One region of the Kluyvera sichuanensis genome, then DNA from elsewhere that is predicted to be linked to it. Evidence: predicted binding sites of a transcription regulator. Region 1 holds the regulator's gene; each other region holds the start of a gene.

What was found. The regulator PurR, encoded in region 1, represses purine synthesis genes. The targets are predictions, from matches to a motif close to CANGCAAACGTTTGCNTG.
Region 2: a site for PurR is predicted at 2,251-2,268, ahead of pyrD (quinone-dependent dihydroorotate dehydrogenase). Genes of this name have one in related genera too.
Region 3: a site for PurR is predicted at 2,443-2,460, ahead of gcvT (glycine cleavage system aminomethyltransferase GcvT). Genes of this name have one in related genera too.

What each region holds. Positions count from the first base shown of each region.
Region 1 is NZ_CP162271.1:1,021,881-1,026,094, reverse strand. Features, by position in the region: gene AB2B48_RS05115 (MFS transporter) at 1-890, opposite strand, end outside; gene AB2B48_RS05110 (YnhF family membrane protein) at 1,051-1,140, opposite strand; gene purR (HTH-type transcriptional repressor PurR) at 1,435-2,460, shown strand; gene punR (DNA-binding transcriptional activator PunR) at 2,479-3,390, opposite strand; gene punC (purine nucleoside transporter PunC) at 3,504-4,214, shown strand, end outside.
Region 2 is NZ_CP162271.1:364,993-369,206, forward strand. Features, by position in the region: gene pepN (aminopeptidase N) at 1-1,394, shown strand, start outside; gene ssuE (NADPH-dependent FMN reductase) at 1,527-2,102, opposite strand; gene pyrD (quinone-dependent dihydroorotate dehydrogenase) at 2,354-3,364, shown strand; gene zapC (cell division protein ZapC) at 3,529-4,071, shown strand; gene AB2B48_RS01725 (YcbX family protein) at 4,068-4,214, opposite strand, start outside.
Region 3 is NZ_CP162271.1:2,887,323-2,891,536, forward strand. Features, by position in the region: gene gcvP (aminomethyl-transferring glycine dehydrogenase) at 1-751, opposite strand, end outside; gene gcvH (glycine cleavage system protein GcvH) at 873-1,262, opposite strand; gene gcvT (glycine cleavage system aminomethyltransferase GcvT) at 1,289-2,383, opposite strand; gene ubiI (FAD-dependent 2-octaprenylphenol hydroxylase) at 2,776-3,978, opposite strand; gene ubiH (2-octaprenyl-6-methoxyphenyl hydroxylase) at 4,000-4,214, opposite strand, start outside.

The sequences.
Region 1 (4,214 bases):
ATACTGAAGGCCGCGCCTACCTGCGTTTGCGCAAGGAACGGAATCGCCAGCATGATTGCCATCAGCAGCAGCAGGAAGCCCTTCAGCGTTCCGCTCACCGAACGGTCTGCGAATTTGCCGCCGAGGTAGTTACCGATTGAGAAGCCGACGCCAATCAACACCAGCATCAGCGTAATAAACGCTGGCGTGGCGTGAGTTATCATCCGCAGCACCGGTGAAATATAGGTATAGAGCGTAAACATCGCTCCCGCACCCAGTACGGTGGTCAGCAGCGCCGACAGCACCTGCGGACGCACCAGCACCGACAGTTCGCGCTTCACGTCCGGTTTTTCACCCGCCCCGCCCTTCGGCAGAGAGAACCACAGCCCCAGGATGGCAATAATGCCAAGGCCTGCCGTTGCCAGGAACGACATCCGCCAGCCGATGGTTTCACCAAGCCAGGTTGCCGCCGGCACCCCGCCGATATTGGCAATCGTCAACCCCATAAACATGGTCGCCACGGCGCTGGCCTGCTTATGCTTCGGCACCACGCTGGCGGCGACAACGGAACCCAGGCCGAAGAACGCGCCGTGGTTAAGGCTGGTAATAATCCGCGACAGCATCAGCGTGGTGTAGTCCGGCGCCATCGCCGACAATACGTTACCGAGGGTAAAAATCGCCATCAGGAAGATCAGGGCGTTACGGCGGGCACGATGTGAAAGCAGCAGCGTCATCAGCGGCGCACCAACCATCACCCCTACGGCATAGGCGCTGATCAGCATCCCGGCTGCGGGAATGGAGACGTCCACGCCTTTTGCGATCACCGGCAGGAGCCCCATTGGCGAGAATTCGGTAGTCCCGATGCCAAAGGCCCCGATGGCTAACGCCAGTAAGGGAAAGTTAATTTTCATGCAAATGCTCCGGTTGGCCGCACAACAGACGCGGCATGTCGATAATGGGCAAAAGCATGACATCAATCACATAAAAACAGAAGTGTACAAAACAGCAAAAGATTATTGCTAAACGGGTAACAATCAGACAGGAGGGAGCGGGCGCCCCCTCGCAGAGGAATTAATGCAGTACAGCAGTCAAACTTGCGGCAACGATCAGCGCAAGGGTAATGACGGTGGTGGTGAGTGACATCTTAAGTTCGGTACTCATCAACTTTTCTCCTTTTTATCGCTACAGCAAAACTGAGCTAACTCATTTTTGCACAGTATTGCGCAAAAATCTTCACAGATTTAGCAGGATGTTGGTTTTTACTCTTCCACTTTGCGTCAGGATAAGTCAAAATTCGACGCTTATTTATAAGCGTACCGGCCATTGACCCCCTCCTGTCGTCCTGTATCGTTTTCCCGGCGAATCGCAATCCACAAAATTGCGTCAGGGTGTGTGAAGGCAAACGTTTTCCTTTCGATTTTATCAGGGGCAGGCCAGGGTCTGGAGTGAGATGGAATGGCAACTATTAAAGATGTAGCGAAGCGCGCAAACGTTTCCACTACAACCGTATCACATGTAATTAACAAAACGCGTTTTGTCGCCGAGGAGACGCGTGAAGCCGTTTGGGCGGCGATCAAAGAGTTGCACTACTCTCCGAGCGCCGTTGCCCGCAGCCTGAAGGTGAACCACACCAAATCGATTGGTTTGCTGGCAACCAGCAGCGAAGCGGCCTACTTTGCCGAAATTATCGAAGCCGTTGAGAAAAACTGCTTTGAGAAAGGTTATACCCTGATTCTGGGCAACGCCTGGAATAACCTGGAAAAACAGCGCGCCTACCTGTCGATGATGGCGCAAAAGCGCGTGGATGGCCTGCTGGTCATGTGCTCCGAGTATCCGGAATCCCTACTGACGATGCTCGAAGAGTACCGTCACATTCCGATGGTGGTGATGGACTGGGGCGAGGCTAAAGCAGACTTCACCGACTCGGTCATCGATAACGCCTTTGAAGGCGGCTATACCGCCGGTCGTTACCTGGTTGAGCGTGGTCATCGCGATATCGGTGTGATCCCAGGTCCACTGGAGCGCAACACCGGCGCGGGCCGTCTGGCCGGCTTTATGAAAGCGATGGAAGAAGCGCAGATCAACGTACCGAAGAACTGGATTGTGCAGGGTGACTTCGAGCCCGAATCTGGTTATCGCGCAATGCAGCAGATCCTGTCGCAGCAGCCGCGCCCTACTGCTATCTTCTGCGGTGGTGACATCATGGCGATGGGCGCACTGTGCGCCGCAGATGAAATGGGTCTGCGCGTGCCGCAGGACATTTCGCTGATCGGTTATGATAACGTGCGCAACTCGCGTTTCTTCACCCCGGCGTTGACGACCATTCACCAGCCGAAAGATTCGCTTGGTGAGACGGCGTTTAACATGCTGATGGACCGTATCGTCAGCAAACGCGAGACCTCGCAGTCGATTGAAGTGCATCCGCGTCTTATCGAACGTCGCTCCGTGGCCGACGGCCCGTTCCGCGACTACCGCCGCTAAGCATTACCCACGGACACCCTACTCGGGTGTCCGCAGCCACTCTTCATTTAGCGTCTCGCTATCCCCCAGATATTCCAGCAGCCAGCTTAAAGCCGGCGACGCTTCGCTTTGCTGCCAGGTCAGGCAACAGGCGGCATCCGGGAACGGGTTTTCAAGCTGTAGCGCCACCCATGCCCCGCTTTCCAACCACGGTTGCGCCAGATGCCCCGGCACCATCGCCGCGCAAAGCCCCGCCGAGATACAGGTTTCCGATGAGGCCCAGTCCGGCACCACCACGCGCTTCTGGTTATCGAGCAGCCAGGTTGTTCGCTTTGGCAGCGATCGCGAAGTATCTTCGCGCACCAGTGACGGCCAGTTGCGCAACACATCATCACTGAGCGGGCCTTCCATCTGCGCCAGCGGATGGGTACTCGCCACTACGCAGTGCCAGTTGAGCATCCCCATATCACGAAACGCGAAACGGCCACCAACCGGAATCGCCTGAGTGGCACCAATCGCCAGCTCCACGCGACCATCGGCCAGCGCATCCCAGACGCCATTAAACACTTCCTGATAAACAATCAGTTCCACGTCGCTAAAGTGGCGATAGAAATCGACAATCAACTGCCGGGTTCGCTGCGGTTTCACGATATTATCGACGGCAATCGCCAACTGCCCTCGCCAGCCGTTAGCAATTTGCTGGCACTGTTGGCGAGTGATCTGCATTTTTTTGATAACAGAGCGCCCCTCCTTCAAAAACCATGCGCCAGCGGGAGTAAGCTCAACGTCGCGATGGCGCCGTTCGAACAGGGGAACTGCCAGCCACTCTTCCAGCTGGCGTACCGTATAGCTGACCGCAGAAGGCACGCGGTGCAGTTCCTGAGCCGCGGCGCTAAAGCTACCGTTGCGCGCCACCGCATCAACCACTTCCAGTGAATATTCAGACCACATTTTCTGCCTGCAAAATTTTTGAATGCATGACGCAAATATTAGCGTTTCACAAGCCGTTATGCACTCTCTACACTCAGCGGCATCGTTTATTCATGATAAAAAGGGCGAAATTAATGCAACCTGGGAAAGGATTTTTAGTCTGGCTCGCGGGGCTGAGCGTATTGGGCTTTCTGGCTACCGATATGTATCTCCCTGCCTTTGCCGCCATTCAGGAAGACCTGCAAACGCCGGCATCAGCCGTCAGCGCGAGTCTTAGCCTGTTTCTGGCCGGTTTTGCCGTCGCGCAACTCCTCTGGGGGCCGCTGTCAGACCGCTACGGGCGCAAACCGATTCTGCTGTCCGGGTTAACCATTTTCGCTATTGGCTGCATTGGCATGCTGTGGGTGCGCGATGGCACCACGCTGCTGGTCCTGCGTTTTGTGCAGGCCGTCGGCGTTTGCGCTGCGGCGGTGACCTGGCAGGCAATGGTCACCGACTACTATCCAGCTCAGCGCACCAACCGCATTTTTGCCACTATCATGCCGCTGGTTGGGCTCTCTCCGGCGCTCGCCCCGCTGCTGGGTAGCTGGCTGCTGGCGCACTTTGACTGGCAGGCCATCTTCGCCACGCTGTTTATTATCACCCTGGTGCTGATGCTCCCGGCGTTCCGCCTCAAGCCTGCGCACAAAAAAAATGCCACTAGCGAAGAAAAGCTGACCTTTATGCGCCTGCTGCGCAGTAAAGACTATCGCGGCAACGTGCTGATTTACGCCGCCTGCTCGGCGAGCTTTTTCGCCTGGTTGACCGGTTCACCGTTTATCCTGCATGAGATGGGCTACAGCCCA
Region 2 (4,214 bases), 660 kb from region 1:
ACTTCGAACGTCATGACGGCAGCGCCGCGACCTGCGATGATTTTGTGCAGGCGATGGAAGATGCGTCCAACGTTGACCTGTCCCATTTCCGCCGCTGGTATAGCCAGGCCGGTACGCCAATCGTCAGCGTACACGACGACTATAACCCGGAAACCGAGCAGTACACCCTGACCATTCGTCAGCGTACGCCGGCGACCGCCGAGCAGGATGAAAAATTCCCGCTGCACATTCCATTCGACATCGAGCTTTACGATAACGAAGGCAAGGTGATCCCGCTGCAGAAAGACGGGCATCCGGTGCATCACGTGCTGAACGTGACCCAGGCGGAGCAGACCTTTGTTTTCGATAACGTCTACTTCCAGCCGGTTCCGTCCCTGCTGCGCGAGTTCTCGGCGCCGGTGAAGCTGGAATATAAATGGAGCGATCAGCAACTGACGTTCCTGATGCGTCACGCGCGAAATGACTTCTCCCGCTGGGACGCGGCGCAAAGCCTGCTGGCAACCTATATCAAGCTGAACGTTGCGCGTCATCAGCAGGGTCAACCGCTGTCGCTGCCGGTCCACGTGGCCGATGCGTTCCGCGCGATCCTGCTGGATGAGCACATCGACCCGGCGCTGGCGGCTGAGATCCTGACGCTACCGTCAGCCAGCGAAATCGCTGAGCTGTTCGAGATTATCGATCCTATTGCCATTGCCGCGGTGCGTGAAGCGCTGACCCGTACGCTGGCGACGGAACTGGCCGATGAATGTCTGGCGATTTATAACGCCAACAAACTCGACAGCTACCGCGTAGAACATGCCGACATTGGTAAACGCTCGCTGCGTAATACCTGTCTGCGCTATCTGGCATTTGGTGATCGTGAGCTTGGCGATAAGCTGGTGAGCGATCAGTACCATCATGCCGATAACATGACCGATGCGCTGGCGGCGTTGTCCGCAGCGGTTGCGGCTGAACTGCCGTGCCGTGACGCGCTGATGCAGGAATATGATGACAAATGGCATCATGACGGTCTGGTGATGGATAAATGGCTGATTCTACAGGCAACCAGCCCGGCGGACGACGTGCTGGCAACGGTACGTAAGCTGCTGAACCACCGTTCATTCAGCATGAATAACCCGAACCGTATTCGCTCGCTGATTGGCGCCTTTGCCGGCAGCAACCCGGCGGCGTTCCATGCGGCAGACGGCAGCGGCTATCAGTTCCTGGTGGAAATGCTCACCATACTGAACAGCAAAAACCCGCAGGTGGCTTCTCGTCTGATTGAGCCGCTGATCCGCCTGAAACGCTACGATGCGAAGCGTCAGGCGTTAATGCGTGCCGCGCTGGAGCAACTGAAAGGGCTGGAAAATCTTTCTGGCGACTTGTACGAGAAGATTGCTAAAGCCTTAGCTTAACCAGTAGCCCGGACGAGGCGCGAGCCGACTCCGGGGGGGCTTGGTGACAATCCCGGCGTCGCGTTGCTCGGCCGGGCTACATTATATATAAGCAAAAACGCCGTAGGTTTTTTCCCTACGGCGTTTTTTTTATCAAACATGTTCGGTAAGTCGCGCGGAACTTAACGTGGGAACCTGAATGTCCCGCCGATGCAGCGCCTGCCAGAATGTCTCCAGCGCGCTGTCCAGTCGGGTGTGCAGATTTGGGCTGAACTGCGGCTTATGCTGATAATCGGTCACCTGGCTATCGTCGGCAAACACACCCTGCAGGATCTCCTGGGCCTTCAACGCATTCAACACCGGCTTTAAGGCGTAATCCACCGCCAGCATATGCGCCACCGTACCGCCGGTTGCCAGTGGCAGCACCACTTTGCCTTCCAGCGCACGCTCGGGCAACAGATCCAGCAGCGCTTTTAATGCGCCAGCGAATGATGCCTTGTAGACCGGCGTGGCGATAATCAGGCCGTCGGCGTGAGCTAACTGCTCGGTCAAGGTTTGCAGCGCCGGACTGTCAAAGCGAGCGTGAAACAGATCTTCGGGGTCGAAGTTCTGTAGATGCCAATGGAAAACTTCAACGTCGGCGGCAGAGAGTTTCTCCCGGGCATACTCCAGCAGGGCGCTGGAGCGAGAAGGAAAACGAGGGCTGCCTGCTAAAGTAATGACGCGCATGGTCTCTCCTTATAACTAAAAACAAACATTAATCTAAAATTGATAACATTTGCATCAGTGTGTCAGAGAGGAAACTGCGGGCGAAATACTTTTTCTGATGATGGATTACCAGAAAATGCATATGCGGAGTGCAGGAGAGGTTGAATGGAAGGAAAACGATTGCGCTTTTTTTGCCGTAGGTCAATTCCATTTCTGAGCGTTATCGCACATAATACGCCCCCGGTTTGCACACCGGGAATCCAGGAGAGTTCATGTACTATCCCTTCGTTCGTAAAGCACTTTTTCAGCTCGATCCAGAGCGCGCTCATGAATTAACGTTTCAACAATTACGTCGCGTCACCGGCACCCCGCTGGAAGCACTCGTGCGTCAAAAAGTGCCGGAAAAACCGGTCACCTGCATGGGGCTGACGTTTAAAAATCCACTGGGTCTGGCCGCCGGTCTGGATAAAGACGGCGAATGTATCGACGCCTTAGGGGCGATGGGTTTCGGTTCCATTGAGATTGGTACCGTCACGCCGCGTCCGCAACCGGGTAACGACAAGCCGCGCTTGTTCCGTCTGGTCGATGCCGAAGGGTTGATCAACCGTATGGGCTTCAATAACCATGGCGTTGATAACCTGGTCGAGAACGTAAAAAAAGCGCATTTCGACGGAATTCTGGGGATTAATATCGGCAAAAATAAAGATACCCCGGTTGAGCAGGGCAAAGATGACTATCTGATTTGTATGGAAAAAATCTACGCCTATGCCGGTTATATTGCGATTAATATCTCCTCGCCAAATACCCCTGGGCTGCGTACGCTGCAATATGGTGATGCGTTAGACGATCTCCTTTCCGGTATTAAAAATAAGCAATCTGAACTCGAACAAAAGCACCATAAATATGTTCCAGTGGCGGTGAAGATCGCTCCGGATCTTTCTCATGAAGAGTTGATCCAGGTGGCCGACAGTTTAGTCCGCCATAATATTGATGGGGTGATTGCTACCAATACCACATTGGATCGTTCTCTGGTTCAGGGGATGAAAAATTGCGATGAAATGGGAGGCTTAAGCGGTCGTCCATTACAATTAAAAAGCACCGAAATTATTCGTATGCTGTCAGCCGAATTAAAAGGTCAATTACCGATAATTGGCGTTGGCGGTATCGACTCGGTGATTGCGGCGCGTGAAAAGATGACAGCTGGCGCGTCTCTGGTGCAGATCTATTCCGGGTTTATTTTTAAAGGCCCGCCGCTGATTAAAGAAATCGTTACCCACATCTAGTATTTTTCCTGATAATGTGATCCAGGGCTTTATTTCCGGCCCTGGTTGCATTATATTCCCGTATTGTTGCTTATTTAAACATATTGGTCTTTTATTATTTAAGGCTAAGTAACGCAACGGAAGAAAGGGCAATGCATTGGATGCGAATATGACGGGGGAGTAAAATGCGAATTAAACCTGATGATAACTGGCGTTGGTATTACGATGAAGAGCACGATCGTATGATGCTCGATTTAGCCAATGGTATGTTGTTTCGTTCGCGTTTTGCTCGCCGGATGTTAACCCCCGATGCTTTTGCGCCTACCGGGTTCTGCGTTGACGATGCTGCGCTTTATTTCTCTTTTGAAGAGAAATGCCGCGATCTCGTACTGTCAAAAGAGCATCGCGCTGAGCTCATTCTTAATGCGCTGGTGGCTATCCGCTTCCTGAAACCGCAGATGCCGAAAAGCTGGCACTTCCGCGCTCACGAAGAGAGCTGGTCTCCGGTAACCGGTGATGCGGCGGCCGTGTGGCTGAGCGACGATGACAGCCAGGTGAATTTGCTGGTGGTAGAGCCGGGCGATAATGCAGCCCTGTGCCTGCTGGCCCAGCCGGGTCTGGTATTGGCTGGGCGCACTATGCAGCTTGGCGACCCTATCAAGGTGATGAACGACAGGCTGCAACCTCAGCCGGGGCTGGGCGGTTACAGCCTGGAGCAGGCGGTTTAAAGCTTCAGCTTTAGCGCTGTTTTCGGTACGCAGCTACAGCTGAGAATCGTACCATCGTTGGCTATCGCACTCTTTTTCAGCGGACTGACTTCACCGTCCAACAGCGTCACGCGGCAGCTGCCGCAGATACCTGCGCGGCAGGA
Region 3 (4,214 bases), 1.9 Mb from region 1:
CCATGAAATCGCCGGCAACGCTGACGACGACTTTACGAGATTTCAGTTCAGCAATCAGCTGGCTGTAGTCATGAACTTCACCAGTGGTCCCGACCTGCTGCAGCAGCACGCCGAAGACGTCCTGATGCTCCAGTGCTTTGTCAGCGTCGTCGACAATCACGTCAAAACCGAAGGTTTCCGCGCGGGTACGGACCACATCCAGAGTTTGCGGATGCACGTCGGCCGCCACGAAGAAGCGGTTGGCGTTCTTCAGTTTGCTCACGCGCTTGGCCATTGCCATCGCTTCAGCGGCTGCGGTGGCTTCGTCCAGCAGAGAGGCAGAGGCCATATCGAGACCGGTCAGATCCAGCGTCACCTGCTGGAAGTTGAGCAGCGCTTCCAGACGACCCTGAGAAACTTCTGGCTGATACGGGGTGTACGCGGTGTACCAGCCCGGGTTTTCCAGCATGTTGCGTTGGATAACCGGCGGCAGCTGTACCGGGGTGTAACCCATGCCAATGTATGACTTAAAGCGCTTGTTGCGACCGGCAATCACCTTCAACTCCGCCAGCGCGGCGAACTCGGTGGTGGCCTCGCCAACCTGCGGCGGCGTAGCAAGCTGGATATCTTTCGGCACGATCTGCGCAATCAGTGCGTTTAATGAATCCGCGCCAACTGTTTTGAGCATCTCTTGCTGCTGCTGGGCATCCGGCCCGATGTGACGTTCAATAAACGCGCCACGGTTTTCAAGCTGGCTTAAAGTCTGTGTCATGAGCGATGGTTCCTGAAACGTGCGGTGATTTTAAGATTTCCTCTTCGAAGAAGAGGTTTGGGGCGACGGCGTAAACTCGCCCTCACCCCGGCCCTCTCCCACAGGGAGAGGGAGCAAATCCTTATTCGTCTTCTAACAGGGCTTCGTATGCGGTCGCATCCAGCAGCGCGGCAACTTCCGCTTCGTCGCTGGCTTTGATCTTAAAGATCCAGCCGCCCGCGTACGGTTCGCTGTTCACCAGCTCCGGCGAGTCGCCCAGTTCGTCGTTCACAGCAACGATTTCGCCGCTGATCGGGGCATAGATGTCGGATGCCGCTTTAACGGACTCCGCCACGGCACAGTCGTCGCCCGCGCTAACGGTCGCGCCAACTTCCGGCAGGTCAACGAAGACCATGTCACCCAGTAATTCCTGCGCGTGCTCGGTGATACCAACGGTGTAGCTACCGTCAGCTTCTTTGCGCAGCCATTCGTGTTCTTTGCTGTATTTCAGTTCTGCTGGTACGTTGCTCATCAAAAAATCTCCAGAATAAAAAGGGCTTACGCGACGGCCTTGCCGTTACGCACAAAAATAGGTTTTGTCACTTTGACCGGCATTTCACGGTTGCGGATCTGCACGATCGCCGTCTCGCCAATCCCAGCCGGGACGCGAGCCAGCGCAATACTATGGCCTAAGGTTGGCGAGAAAGTCCCGCTGGTGATCACACCTTCGCACGCGTTGCCGCGGGCATCGGTAAAGCGCACCGGCAGTTCACCGCGCAGGACGCCTTTTTCGGTCATCACCAGGCCGACCAACTGCTCGGTACCTTTCTCACGTTCCAGCTCCAGCACGTCGCGACCGATAAAGTTGCGTTCGGCCGGTTCCCACGCGATGGTCCAGCCCATGTTGGCCGCCAGCGGGGAGATGCTTTCGTCCATCTCCTGACCGTAGAGATTCATCCCGGCTTCCAGACGCAGCGTATCGCGCGCGCCCAGACCGCAAGGCTTCACGCCAGCCTGAACCAGTTTCTGCCAGAAATCGGCGGCCTGCTCTTTTGGCAGGGCAATTTCATAACCCGCTTCGCCGGTGTAACCGGTGGTGGCGATAAAGAAGTCACCCGCCTGCACGCCAAAGAACGGCTTCATGCCTTCCACTGCGTGACGTTGTTCATCGGTGAACAGCGTGCCGGCTTTCGCCTGCGCGTTCGGCCCCTGTACGGCAATCAGCGACAGGTCATCACGGACGGTGATGTCGATGGCATAAGGTTCAGCGTGTTGGGTAATCCAGGAGAGGTCTTTTTCGCGGGTGGCGGAGTTAACGACGAGGCGGAAATAATCTTCGGTAAGGTAGTAAACGATCAGGTCATCAATCACGCCGCCCGATGCATTTAGCATACCGCTGTAGAGCGCCTTGCCGGGCTTGGTGAGCTTGGCAACGTCGTTTGCCAGCAGATAGCGTAGAAACTCTCGGGTCCGCGGCCCGTGGAGATCGACGATGGTCATGTGCGACACATCGAACATCCCGGCATCGGTACGCACCGCGTGGTGCTCATCAATCTGCGAACCATAGTGCAGCGGCATCATCCAGCCGTGGAAATCCACCATACGCGCGCCACATAACACGTGCTGGTCATACAAAGGCGTTTGTTGAGCCATCATGTCCTCGTTGAATATATCGCACCACAAAACCAAACGCCGACACCCATCTGGGCACCGACGCAAACGTTCTCTTTTCCCTGAACTTACCACCGAACATCGTGGTAAACCATCCTGAAAAAGGGGACATCACATTAGCTTATGACCAAAAGCCGCGAAAAAGCATACAGAGGAATTGACTGCAAAAAAGCGAAATACACCCCATTTTATTAACAACAATGGTTAACAATTCAGCATAAGATAATATTTTATGCGTAAAACAGGGCGCTTTTTCCGTAACATGAAAATGCATGGATTAATAAAACTAATGCGAAAAACGGCGTGAAATTAGAATTTTTCAAATGAGAGAGGAGACTCCCGGTAGAACCACCGGGAGTAAAAGTGTGAGCGACTTAACGAAGCCACTCTGGCAGGTCGTTCAGGCCCATTGCCTGACGAATCAGTTGCGGCTTCACGCCGGGTAGCGTATCAGCCAACGCAAGACCGAGATCGCGCAGCAGTTTTTTCGCCGGATTTTCGCCAGCAAACAGCTCGCGGAAGCCCTGCATTCCCGCCAGCATCAGCGCGGCGCTGTGTTTACGGCTGCGCTCGTAGCGACGCAGATAGAAATGCTGACCGATGTCTTTACCCTGCATATGCAAACGACGCAGCTCTTCAATCAGCTCGGCGGCGTCCATAAAGCCCAGGTTCACCCCCTGCCCGGCCAAAGGATGGATGGTGTGCGCTGCATCGCCGACCAGCGCCAGACGATGGGCGGCAAACTGACGTGCATAGCGCCCGGTCAACGGGTATACCTGACGTTCGCTCTCCACCTTGCACAACCCCAGGCGATTATCAAAGGCGATATTCAGCTTCTGGTTAAATTCAGCGTCATCGGCCTGCTGCATCCGTTCTGCTTCCTGCGGCGACAGTGACCAGACAATCGAACAAAGATGCGGATCGGAGAGCGGCAGGAAGGCCAGAATACCTTCACCGTGGAAGCTTTGGCGCGCCACCGCCTCGTGCGGCTCTTCGGTGCGAACGGTGGCGACCAGCGCGTGATGGCGATAGTCCCAGAAGGTCAGCGGAATATCCGCTTTACTGCGCAGCGAGGAGTTCGCGCCGTCCGCCCCCACGACCAGACGCGCGGTCAGCATATTGCCGTCTTTCAGCGTCAGAAACGCTTCATTCTCACCCCAGACCACCTGCTGCAGTTCAGCGGGCGCCATCAGCGTGACGTCGGAACTGCGCTCCGCTTTCTGCCACAGCGCGTGATGGATCACCGCGTTTTCAACGATATGGCCGAGATGGCTGTAACCCATGCTGCGGTCATCAAACGTAATACGACCGAAGCTGTCTTTATCCCACACTTCCATGCCGTGGTAGCAGCTGGCGCGCTGGGCAGTGATTGCCGACCAGACGTCCAGCCTGGTGAGCAGCTTTTCGCTGCCCGCATTGATGGCGGAGACGCGTAGCGCAGGTGGCGCATCGGCGGCAAGCGCCTGCGGTAGCGACTGTTCCAGCACGGCAACCCGCAGGCCGCTGCCCTGTAAACCGCAGGCTACCGCCAGCCCAACCATTCCACCGCCTACGATGGCAACATCAACACTTTGCACATTAACTCCTTAAACTGCTGATTAGCGGGCGACCCAGCCCAGCGTCCGCTGTGCCAGCACATCGCGTGCAGGGGTAAATAATTCCATCGTCATCAGGCCCACGTTGCGCCCGACTACCAGCGGAGCCCAACGGTTGGCGAACAGATGCACCAGCCCGTCGGTTACGCCAATCGTGGCGGCTTTATCTTCCGCACGCTGACGCTGGTAATGACACAGCAGCGAGTAGTCGCCGATAT